DNA from 2 places in the Streptomyces sp. NPDC090021 genome. Region 2 is predicted to be linked to the other one. Evidence: riboswitches for the same ligand, from Rfam matches in the RefSeq annotation. Region 2 holds a riboswitch; the other holds the start of a gene.
The links. A riboswitch is a leader RNA that binds a small molecule or an ion and turns the genes downstream of it on or off. The one in region 2 is predicted to bind cobalamin.
Positions count from the first base shown of each region.

Region 1: it holds a riboswitch for cobalamin, as region 2 does, so the genes downstream of both, ACIPXC_RS16250 (ribonucleoside-diphosphate reductase subunit alpha) here and ACIPXC_RS15140 (ABC transporter substrate-binding protein) in region 2, are expected to answer to the same signal.

Region 1 covers NZ_JBIVFO010000017.1:132,224-137,943, forward strand. Annotated here, with positions in the region: gene ACIPXC_RS16235 (helix-turn-helix domain-containing protein) at 1-343, opposite strand, end outside; gene ACIPXC_RS16240 (hypothetical protein) at 425-652, shown strand; gene ACIPXC_RS16245 (ribonucleotide-diphosphate reductase subunit beta) at 778-1,848, opposite strand; gene ACIPXC_RS16250 (ribonucleoside-diphosphate reductase subunit alpha) at 1,848-4,235, opposite strand; cobalamin riboswitch at 4,372-4,501, opposite strand; gene ACIPXC_RS16255 (GNAT family N-acetyltransferase) at 4,546-5,043, opposite strand; gene ACIPXC_RS16260 (Uma2 family endonuclease) at 5,121-5,705, shown strand.
Region 2 covers NZ_JBIVFO010000016.1:73,702-79,421, reverse strand. Annotated here, with positions in the region: gene ACIPXC_RS15150 (hypothetical protein) at 1-309, opposite strand, end outside; gene ACIPXC_RS15145 (hypothetical protein) at 319-1,776, opposite strand; cobalamin riboswitch at 2,465-2,650, shown strand; gene ACIPXC_RS15140 (ABC transporter substrate-binding protein) at 2,902-4,119, shown strand; gene ACIPXC_RS15135 (FecCD family ABC transporter permease) at 4,116-5,234, shown strand; gene ACIPXC_RS15130 (ABC transporter ATP-binding protein) at 5,231-5,720, shown strand, end outside.

The sequences.
Region 1 (5,720 bases), on a different contig from region 2:
CCAGCACGAAGGCCCCGCTGCAGACGCTGATCACCCGCGCGCCGCGCTCCACACCGCGGCGCAGCGCGGCCATGAGCGGCTCCGGGCAGGCGCGTTCGGAGGCGTTGCGGAAGGCGGGCAGGCAGATCAGGTCGGCGCTCTCCAGCCGTTCCAGCCCGTGGGCGGGGGCGACCGCGAAACCCGTTCCGGCCATGGTCAGCGGGCCGTCCTCGGCCGCGCACACGGCGAAGTCGTACACCGGCAGTCCATGGTCGCTGCGGTCGATCCCGAAGACTTCGCAGAAGATCCCGAACTCGAAGGGGGCCACTTCGTCGAGGAGGGCCACGGCCACGTTGGTCAGCATGCACCCAGTGTGGCAGTAATTCGCGCCTTCATGGCAGTCCTGCCAGTGGTCGGGTGCGGTGAACGGAGCGACAGTGGATACATGAACACGTTCCTGAGCTACCTCGCCGTCCTCGCCGTCGCCACCCTGCTGCTCGCCCCCAGCCTGTACGGGGCCCTGCGCGAGCGGCGGACCGACCGAGAGCTGCGGGCCGTGGAGACCCGGCTCGTGTGGCTGCCGCGGCAGAAGGCGGGCGGCATGCCGCTCACCCCGCCCTCCCGGCACGGCCTCCGGTCCGCCGCCGGGCGCCGGGGCCGTCTCGCCCACTGAGTCCCACGGCCCCCACGGCGCCCACGGCGTACGCACCGCCCCGGAACGCGAAGAGCCGGGACGCGATCGGCTCGCGTCCCGGCTCTCGGTGCTTCCGAGGGCTTCAGAGGGGCTTCAGAGGGGGCTCAGAAGTCCTCGTCCAGGTCGACCGTGCCCTCCACCGCGACCTGGTAGGCCGACGGGCGGCGCTCGAAGAAGTTCGTCAGCTCCTGGACACCCTGCAGCTCCATGAAGGAGAACGGGTTCTGCGAGCCGTACACCGGCGGGAAGCCCAGGCGGACCAGGCGCTGGTCCGCGACGCACTCCAGGTACTCGCGCATCGACTCGGTGTTCATGCCCGGCAGGCCGTCGCCGCACAGGTCGCGGCCGAACTGCAGCTCCGCCTCCACGGCCTCCTTCAGCATGTCGGTGACCTGCTGCTGGAGGGCGTCGTCGAAGAGCTCGGGCTCCTCCTTGCGGACCGTGTCCACGACCTCGAACGCGAAGTTCATGTGCATGGTCTCGTCACGGAACACCCAGTTGGTGCCGGTGGCCAGGCCGTGCAGCAGGCCGCGCGAGCGGAACCAGTACACGTACGCGAAGGCGCCGTAGAAGAACAGGCCCTCGATGCACGCGGCGAAGCAGATCAGGTTCAGCAGGAAGCGGCGGCGGTCGGCCTGCGTCTCCAGCCGGTCGATCTTCTCGACCGAGTCCATCCACTTGAAGCAGAACTGCGCCTTCTCACGGATGGAGGGGATGTTCTCCACCGCGTCGAAGGCCGCCGCGCGGTCCTCCGGGTTGGGCAGGTAGGTGTCGAGCAGCGTCAGGTAGAACTGGACGTGCACGGCCTCCTCGAACAGCTGGCGCGACAGGTACAGACGCGCCTCCGGGGAGTTGATGTGCTTGTACAGCGTCAGCACCAGGTTGTTCGCGACGATCGAGTCGCCCGTCGCGAAGAACGCGACCAGCCGGCCGATCATGTGCTGCTCGGCGGGCGTCAGCTTCGCGAGGTCCGCGACGTCCGAGTGGAGGTCGACCTCCTCCACCGTCCACGTGTTCTTGATCGCGTCCCGGTAGCGCTCGTAGAAGTCCGGGTAGCGCATCGGCCGGAGCGTCAGCTCGAAGCCCGGGTCCAGGAGGTTCTTGCCTCCAGAGGTGTCGGCACGAAGTGCCGTCGTCGAGGGGCGGTGGTCGGGTGACGGGTGGGCGGAGCTCATTACTGGCAGGCCTCGCAGGACTCGGGGTTCTCAAGGGAGCAGGCCAGCGCCTCGGCGTCGACGGCCTGCGGGAGCGCCACCGGAGCGGCGGTGGCGGCCTGGGCGGCGCGGGCGATCTTCGTCGCCGGGCGCGAGCGCAGGTAGTACGTGGTCTTCAGGCCCTGCTTCCAGGCGTACGCGTACATCGAGCTGAGCTTGCCGATGGTGGGCGTCTCCAGGAACAGGTTCAGCGACTGCGACTGGTCCAGGAACGGCGTACGGGCCGCCGCCATGTCGATCAGGCCGCGCTGCGGGATCTCCCACGCCGTGCGGTACAGCTCGCGCACCTCCGCCGGGATCCAGCCGAAGCCCTGCACCGAGCCCGAGGAGTCGCGCAGCGCCTCACGGGTCTGGGCGTCCCACACGCCGAGCTGCTTCAGCTCCTCCACCAGGTAGCCGTTCACCTGGAGGAACTCGCCCGACAGCGTCTCGCGCTTGAACAGGTTGGAGACCTGCGGCTCGATGCACTCGTACACGCCGGCGATCGAGGCGATCGTGGCCGTCGGGGCGATGGCGAGGAGCAGGGAGTTGCGCATGCCGGTCTCGGCGACGCGGGCGCGCAGCGCCTCCCAGCGCTCCGGCCAGTTCAGCCCGGTGTCGTAGTGATCCGGGTGCAGGACGCCGCGCGCGGTGCGGGTCTGCTCCCAGGCCGGCAGCGGGCCGCTGCGCTCGGCGAGGTCGCAGGAGGCCTCGTACGCGGCCAGCATGATGCGCTCGGAGAGCCTGGTCGACAGGGCCTTGGCCGCGGGGGAGTCGAAGGGCAGCTTCAGCTTGAAGAAGACGTCCTGGAGGCCCATCGCGCCCAGGCCCACCGGGCGCCAGCGGGCGTTGGAACGGCCGGCCTGCTCGGTCGGGTAGAAGTTGATGTCCACCACGCGGTCGAGGAAGGTCACCGCGGTGCGGACGGTCTCGTCCAGGCGCTCCCAGTCGATCTCGCCCGTCTCCGGGAGCACGAAGGCACCCAGGTTGACCGAGCCGAGGTTGCAGACGGCCGTCTCGCCGTCGTTGGTGACCTCGATGATCTCGGTGCACAGGTTCGAGGAGTGGACGACGGTACCCGGCTCGGCGGTCTGGTTGGCCGTGCGGTTGGAGGCGTCCTTGAAGGTCATCCAGCCCTGGCCGGTCTGCGCGAGGGTACGCATCATCCGGCCGTACAGGTCGCGGGCGGGCATGGTCTTGCGGGCCAGGCCGTCGGCCTCGGCCTTGCGGTAGGCGGCGTCGAACGCGTCGCCCCACAGGTCGACCAGCTCGGGGACGTCGGCCGGCGAGAACAGCGACCACTCGGCGTCGGCGTTCACGCGGCGCATGAACTCGTCCGGCACCCAGTGGGCGAGGTTCAGGTTGTGCGTACGGCGCTGGTCCTCACCGGTGTTGTCGCGGAGCTCCAGGAACTCCTCGATGTCCGCGTGCCAGGTCTCCAGGTAGACGGCGGCGGCGCCCTTGCGGCGGCCGCCCTGGTTCACGGCGGCGACGGAGGCGTCGAGGGTCTTCAGGAACGGCACGATGCCGTTGGAGTGGCCGTTGGTGCCGCGGATCAGCGAACCGCGGGCGCGGATGCGGGAGTACGACAGGCCGATGCCGCCGGCGTGCTTCGACAGGCGCGCGACCTGGTGGTAGCGGTCGTAGATCGAGTCGAGCTCGTCCAGCGGGGAGTCCAGCAGGTAGCAGGAGGACATCTGCGGGTGCCGGGTGCCGGAGTTGAAGAGGGTGGGGGAGGACGGCAGGTAGTCCAGCCGGCTCATCAGCCGGTACAGCGAGGCGACTTCCTCGACGGCCCGGACGCTCTCGTCCGCGGCGAGACCGCAGGCCACGCGCAGCATGAAGTACTGCGGGGTCTCGATGACCTGACGGGTGATGGGGTGGCGCAGCAGGTAGCGGCTGTGCAGGGTCCGCAGGCCGAAGAAGCCGAAACGGTCGTCGGCGCCCTCGGCGAGGGTGTGCTCGACCAGCGAGTCCAGGCGGGCCGCGTGCGCGCGCACGAACTCGGCGGTGCGGTCGGCGATCAGGCCCTCGCGGTGGCCGACCTCGACGGAGGCGGAGAAGGAGGTGGAGCCCTGGCTCGCGGCCTCGTCGCGCACGGCCAGCGTCAGCAGGCGGGCGGCGAGCCTGGAGTAGGCGGGGTCCTCGGAGATGAGGCCCGCGGCGGCCTCGGTGGCCAGCCCCCGCAGTTCGGCGTCGTCGGCGGCGGAGCTGCGGCCGCGGAGCGCTGCGGCCGCGACGCGGCCGGGGTCGGTGTCGGGGAGGTCCGCCGTCAGTTCGGTGAGGGTACGCAGCAGCGTGGCCCCCGGGCCCTCGGTGTTGTCGCCAGAAACGGACTCGGCGCGCGGTGCGGAAGGCGCGATGGTCACGGCGGGAGCTCTCCCTCGCTCGGCCCGGTCATCGGCGGGCGGGCGCGGGCGCATGCGGGCGTGGCAGGAACGGGCACACCGCATGGCGTCCACCGGCCCAACCGCGAGGCCCGGACGTGTCGGCACCCGGTTCGGTCGACCCGGGCGCGCTGACGGCAGGTCATCGGACTTGGCGTCCGGATGCCGGACACTTCATACCGTTGCGGGACAGTTCCGGATTCCCACCGGATTCCCCTGCGGCGACAGCAGGCATGAGCATACATGTGGGGGCGCCCTTGTGCGGCACCCCCAACATGTAGTGTCGGCGTGGCTACAGCTTGAGTCGGTACGTAAGGAGTTTCAGGCCTTCGATGGGTGCCCAGTCCCGTTCCGGTGTGCGCTCGAAGCCCAGTCGTACGTAGATCCGGTGGGCCCCGGCCATGCTGTGCTGGGTGGAGAGCACGAGGCCCGTGACGCCCTCGATCGCCCGCGCCCGCTCGACGCAAGCCCGCACCAGGGCCTCGCCGACGCCCCGGCCGCGGGCCGCGTGGGCCACCGCGAGCATCCGGAACTCGGCCTCGTCGGGGCCGGCGATGTCGGCGAGCGGGCTGCCGGGTGCGGCGAAGGTCACGCCGCCGAGCACCTGCCCGTCGTGCTCGGCGACGAGCACCTCGGCCCGGGCGGCCCGCCCGGCCACGTCGCGCAGCACGTGCAGGTACGGGTCGTCCTCGTTGAAGTCCAGGTGCCCGTCGGCGAGGTAGGCCTGAGCCGTGATCTCGCCCAGCGTCTCGTGGTCGGCGGGCACCGCCGTTCTGATCACCATGTCCATGCGGTCGAGTGTGCAGGACGCCTCCGGCGGGCGGCGCTATCGTCGGAGGCAGCACCGTCGAGGAAGGTGAGCGAGGCATGACCGTGATGACCGACAGGCCCCACATGCTGACCGAGGACTTCGAGGCTGTCGCGCGCATAGCCGCTCGTGAGCGAGAAGGCACGCGACTTGAGTTCATCGACGGAGTCATCAGGAGCAAGGCCATGCCGGACGGCGACCACCAGATGATCATCCAGTGGTTGACGCGGATCTTCCTGCAGCACCGGCCGGAGCTCTGGCTCCACGGGGGGCAGGGGATCAAGGCACAGGCTTATCGCGAGGGCAGGGCCATCCCGGACGCGGTGCTGGCCCCTTCCAAGGCCTTCGCGGGACAGGGCGACTGGGTCGACCCCGCTCCGATCCTCATGGCCGTCGAGGTGACTTCGTGGGACTCCGACACCGTCCGGCGGGATCACGTCGAGAAGCCCCGTGCCTACGCGGAGACCGGCATCCCCTTGTACCTGCTGATCGACCGGGCCAAGTGCAAGGTCTCCGTCTACAGCCAGACCAACGGCCAGCGGTACGAGAGCATCCACATCGTGCCCTATGGAACGGACATCGCGCTCCCCGACCCCGTCGGCATCACCCTTCAGACCGAGGTCCTCAAGGACTGGGTGCGCTGAGCAACGCAGAAGGGC
Region 2 (5,720 bases):
TCCGTCGTGCGTCATGCGAAGGGCGCGCCCTTTCCGGCGGACCGCCCATCGATTCCGCCGCAGCTTCACCTCCTGACCGTCCACCCAGAGGTGGGCACCGTTCAACCGCGGCTTGTCCTCGAAGATGGACCAGCCGATCAGGAGCGTGGTCGGAATCGCGCTGCCTTCTGCCCTGGCGCCCGTTCCCGTCGCGGGGCGGATGTCCGCCGGGTAGCACACCTTGATGTCACCGAACTCCTCCGAGGTGGTGGACCAGTGAAGCGCGCGCCGCTCGTCCCGTATTTCTCTCATCTCGAACGATGTGGTCAATGCGTGCTCCTAGTCGAAGGGGTTGAGGAACTTGCCGACCTTGCTCGCGCCTGATGCGATTCCCTTCCCAAGATCCTCCGCCTTGTCCCCCACCCAGTCGGTGGACGTGTTCCACGCGTCGGCGATGTTCTCCCGGTTCTCCCAGGCAAGGGCACCCGCATAGATCACACCCGTGCCGACGGCCAGGCCCACCGTGACCGGGTTCGGCGCGACCATCGCGGCGGTCAGGGTCGCGTTGAACGCTGTACCCGTCAGGTCGGAGGCGAACTTGTCGGGGTTGTTGGCTATCTTCTCCGAGTCGTAGGTGGAGAGGTTCGCAACTCCGTAGAGCGTCGCACCCGCGGACCCGACGATGCCGAGCCCCCGCATGGCACCGGCCGCCTTGGCCGCATTGGCCAGCCCGCCGCTCTCGGCGACCGTGATGAGGTTCGCCTGGGCTGCAGTCGTGGGCGTGATGAGCGCGCCGTTCTTCATGTACGAGCCGTACTGCGCAGCCACCGCATTGGAGCCGCCGAGAACCGATCGGGCGGCAGAGGAGGCGTTCAGGGCATTGGCGGCACCGGGAATGTTCGGGCTACCGCCGATGAGCCGCGCGGTCAGTGTGCCCGGCGCGTTCAGCAGGGTTCCGGGCTTGCGGTAGGCCTGGATCAGGGCGAACGCGCCGGGGACCGTGATACCGGTCGCCCTGGCGAAGGCGGCGAGGGAGACGGCACCTGACACGTAACGGGAGTAGAGCCTGCCCCACTCCGGGTTGCCCGAGAGTCTGGCGACGATGTCACCCTGGGCGCGCGCCGACCACATGCTCAGCGTTTCCTTCTTCGGGTCCATCAGCAGGCCGCTGAGGTCGAGTGAGACCTCATCCTCGGCCTTCGGCGGGGCGGCCGCGATCATGTCGCCCTTCGCCTGGCCGTTGAATCCGCTGCCGAAGGTCATATCGTTCGCGTTTCCGCCGCCGATGGCGTCCGTGACCACGGTCTCCAGGGACGCCTTGAGGTCCTTGTCCGCCTCGTCGAAAGACTTCACGCAGGCATCGATGTACTCGGCCCAGGCCCCTTCGTTCTCCTTGACACTCTGGAGGGCCTTGGAATCCGCCTGGAGGTCGGCGCGCTCCTGACCGGTCAGTCGGTCGTAGCCGTAGGCGACACGGCCCTGCTCCGACACCTTCATGCCCGCAGCCACAGCGTCCGCGCGGGCGGATTCAAGGATCTTCTTCAGCTCAGCGAATCGCTCACGCCCCGCGCGCAGCACCTTGGCGGTGGCCTTCGCCTGGGTCTGCGCCGCCAGATACTCGTAGTGGGTCCCGACGAACCGGCGGTTGGCGGCGATTGCCGAGACGCCCACCCAGCCGGAGCCGGTTGTGATGGGCAGGACGGCACTCTTGTAGCGTCCTTCGACCTTCTTCAGTTCCTCGGCGACCTTGTCCCACCCCGTCGCGGCGGTATCGAGAAGACCGAAGTCGGTGGTCATGACCTCGTGATATGTCAGCAACGCCCATCCCCCGAGAGCATCTCGCCGGCAGAAGGCGCACCAAAGCCCGCTTAACCGATCTTACGTTCGGGACAACCCTAACCAACCCGACCAGTCCACGTGCCAGCACACGAACCGAGGAAGCATGCCATGCAGTGGCAGTGGATTCGGCCTGATCGTCTTCTCGCTCACCGTGCCGCCCGCCGCGGTGGCGGTGATCGTCGATCGGGTGGGGGACCGGGCACGGCGGCACTGGAACTCGCTGCGGCACCGCAGTGCGGCAAGCCCGCTCCCTGCCATCTCCCTTACGGGCCATGCCACAACGTGCCAGTAGAGACGGTATCCGGCGGTCAGCAGAGACGTTTCCAGAGACCTCGAGACTGCCATCGTAAGCAGCGTTTCCCAGGGCAACAGCCATGCAGACGGTCAAGTGCCGGGTGATTCCCAAGCTTATAGCGCGGGTTCGATTCCCGTCATCCGCTCAGATACGAAGGCCCAGGTCACAGACCTGGGCCTTCGTCGTTGTCCGGACCTCTCCGGGTCTGCCGCACCCTCCGCGTGCCACAGGCTCCCCGAGGCGGAACGTGCGTCGCGATGGTCCGGCCGAGACTCCGGGCGGGCGCCCTCCCGGGTCCGACGACCGCGCTCTGTGGCTGGTCGCACAGTTGTGGGTCTGGCGGGGCCGTGGCCGGTTCTGCGATGCTTCCGTCCGACAAGCGACGGCGGAACGAGGAAGCCGGTGAGATTCCGGCACGGTACCGCCACTGTGTAGGGGGAGCGACTCCACCCATGGCCACCGCCCCAACCGGGGGCGGGAAGGCCGGAGAAGCTGTGATCCCGAGTCAGGAGACTCACGCCGTCGCACCTCGATGTACGGGGCGGATTTCCCCAGGAGAGGCGGTGGCACTCGTGTGCCTGCGTATGCGTGGGGGCGGCTTCGCGCCGCCTGTGGTTCTTTGGAGCCGGCCTGCCCGGGTTGATTCCCGCGCCCGTTCCCTCCTCAGGTTCTGACGACCCCCTCCCCCAGCGGGTTCCTTCCCGTACGCCGCATCACGCGCCCGCCATACCGGCGCTGCGCACTGTCCACGCATGTCACCAGGAGTCACCTTGTCCGTACGATCCGCCATGCCTGCTCGCCGACCGGCCACCGCGGTGGCCTTCCTCGCCGCCGCTCTCACGCTCACGGCGTGCGGGGGCGAGCCCGGCCCGCCCGCCGACGCCAAGACCCAGGTCGCCGGGGAGGGGTGCATCAAGGACTTCGACCCGGCCAAGGACTACTTCCCCGTCAAGTCGACGGTGGAGCACGCCAAGAACTTCACGCTCCGGTACGAGAAGAGCTACCAGGTCCTCACCGTCAACGAGCCTTTCCCCAAGGGCAAGCCCGAGTCGTACGTGCTGGTCAAGTGCGGTGCGCCGAATCCGGAGCTGACCGGTGAGCTGGCATCCGCGCAGCAGGTCACGGTTCCGGTCAAGAGCCTGTACTCCGCCTCCACCACCCACCTTCCGCTGCTGACCGAGACCGGCACGCTCGACGTGCTGACGGGGGTGGCGAGCACCGCGACCGTCTCCTCCGCCCAGGTGATCGAGCGGGTGAAGGCGGGCAAGGTCACCGAGTACGCCAAGGACCGTACCCTCAACGCCGAGACGGTCATCGGCGCGAAGCCGGACGTGCTGATGACCCAGGGCACCGACGACCCGCAGTACCCCAAGCTGCGCCAGGCCGGAATCGCCGTCGTAGCCAACGCCGAGTGGCTGGAGTCCAGTCCGCTCGGACGCGCCGAGTGGGTCAAGGCGATGGCCGCACTCACCGGGGCGGAGCAGCGCGCCGGCGAGGTCTTCGACACCATCGAGACCGACTACCGGAAGGTCGCCGAGAAGGGCGCACAGGCGGTCAAGGACGGCAAGACCGTCGACGTTCTCCCCGGCACGATGTACCAGGGCACCTGGTACATGCCCGCCGGCGGCAGCTACGCCGCCCAGCTGATCAAGGACGCGGGCGGCACCTACCCCTGGGCCGGCGAGCCGGGCACCGGCAACGTCCAGCTGAACTTCGAGGCCGTGTACGCCAAGGGCGGCGAGGCTCCCGTCTGGGTCGCCGACCAGAAGTGGAAGTCCACCGCCGACGCGGTGAAGGCGGACAACCGGTACGGGCAGTTGAAGGCCCTCTCCGGCGGTGCGGTCTGGACAAACACCAAGGCGCTCGGCCCCGGCGGCGGCAACGACTACTTCGAGCGCGGCGTGCTGCGCCCGGACCTGGTCCTCGCCGACCTCTTCGCCCTGATGCACCCGGACCAGGCGAAGGACCACACCTTCACCTTCTACCAGCCGGTGCCCAAGGCGTGACGACGCACACGGCAACCGCGCCGGCCGCCGCATCCGCCCCGGACGCCCCCGACACCCCCCGGGCGCCGCGGCCGGGGCGGCGGCGCCTGGCCGTCGTCCTCGCCCTCGCGGCCGGCACCGCCGCCCTCTTCGTCCTCACCATCGCCACCGGCTCCCACCCGGTGCCGGTCGCGGAGGTGGTACGCATCCTGTTCGGCGGCACCGCCGAGGACCCGCGCTGGACGGTGATCGTCGAGCAGGTCCGGCTGCCGCGCGCGCTGACCGCCACCGCCGTCGGCGCCGCTCTGGCGGTGGCGGGCGTGCAGATGCAGACCCTGTTCCGCAACGCGCTGGCCGACCCGTTCTCCCTCGGGGTGAGCTCGGGCGCCAGTATGGGTGTCGCCGCGGTGGTGGTCGGCACCGGCGGGGTCGCCGGCAGCTTCACCGGAGACCTGGCCGGGCTCGGGCGCGTGGGCGTCGTCCTGGCCGCCTCGCTGGGCGCCGCCGCCGTGCTGGCCCTCGTCCTGCTGCTCTCGCGCTGGGTGCAGTCGGCCGTCACCCTGCTCGTCATCGGCGTCATGATCGGCTCGGCGGCCACCGCCGTGGTCGGCGTGATGCTCGTCTACGCCCGGCCCGAACGCGCCCAGCAGTTCGTCATGTGGGGCCTGGGCAGCTTCAGCGCCACGACCTGGCCCGACCTTCAGGTCATGCTGCCCGTCATCGGAGCCGGACTGCTGACCGCCCTGCTCACCGCCAAACGTCTCAACGCCCTGCTGCTCGGCGAGGACTACGCCCGCACGATGGGGCTGAACGTACGGTGCAGCCGAGATCTGGCACTGTTCGGCACCTCGCTGCTGGCGGGCGCGGCAACAGCGTTCTGCGGTCCGGTCGCGTTCCTCGGCCTGGCCGTCCCGCACCTGACCCGGGTGGCGTTGGGGACCTCGGACCACAGGGCGCTGATCCCGGCGTCGATGCTCGCGGGAGCGTTCCTCGCACTCGCGTGCGCGCTGCTCAGCCAGCCGCCCGGCACGGAATCCGTGCTGCCGCTCAACGCCATCACCTCACTGTTCGGTGCTCCCGTCGTCATCGCTTTCCTGATCCGCAGCCGTCGCGGCGTACAAGGAGTGGCCTCGTGACCGACACCATGACCGGCCCCGTCACGCAGACGGCCGGCGGACCGGACCCCACCGGCGGCCTGGTCACCCAAGGCCTCGCCGTCGGCTACCGCACCCGGTCACCACGCCGCCTCGGAGCGGGGCGGGCCGTGCTCTCAGGGCTCGACCTCCAGGCACGGGCCGGCGAACTGACCGTTCTGCTCGGCCCCAACGGCGCGGGCAAGTCCACGCTGCTGCGCACCCTGTGCGGGCTCCTGCCACCACTCGACGGCCGGATTCGCATCGGCGGGACCGACCTCGCACGGCAGCGGCCGGCCGCGCTCGCCCGGCGGCTCGCGGTCGTCCTGACCGACCGGGTGGACCCCGGACTGCTGTCCGTACGAGAACTGGCCGGGCTCGGCCGCCACCCGCACACCGGATTCAGCGGCCGTCTCACGGCCGCTGACCACGCGGCCGTCGAGTGGTCGCTGAAGGCGGTGGGCGCGGAACACCTCGCGGACCGGCCGG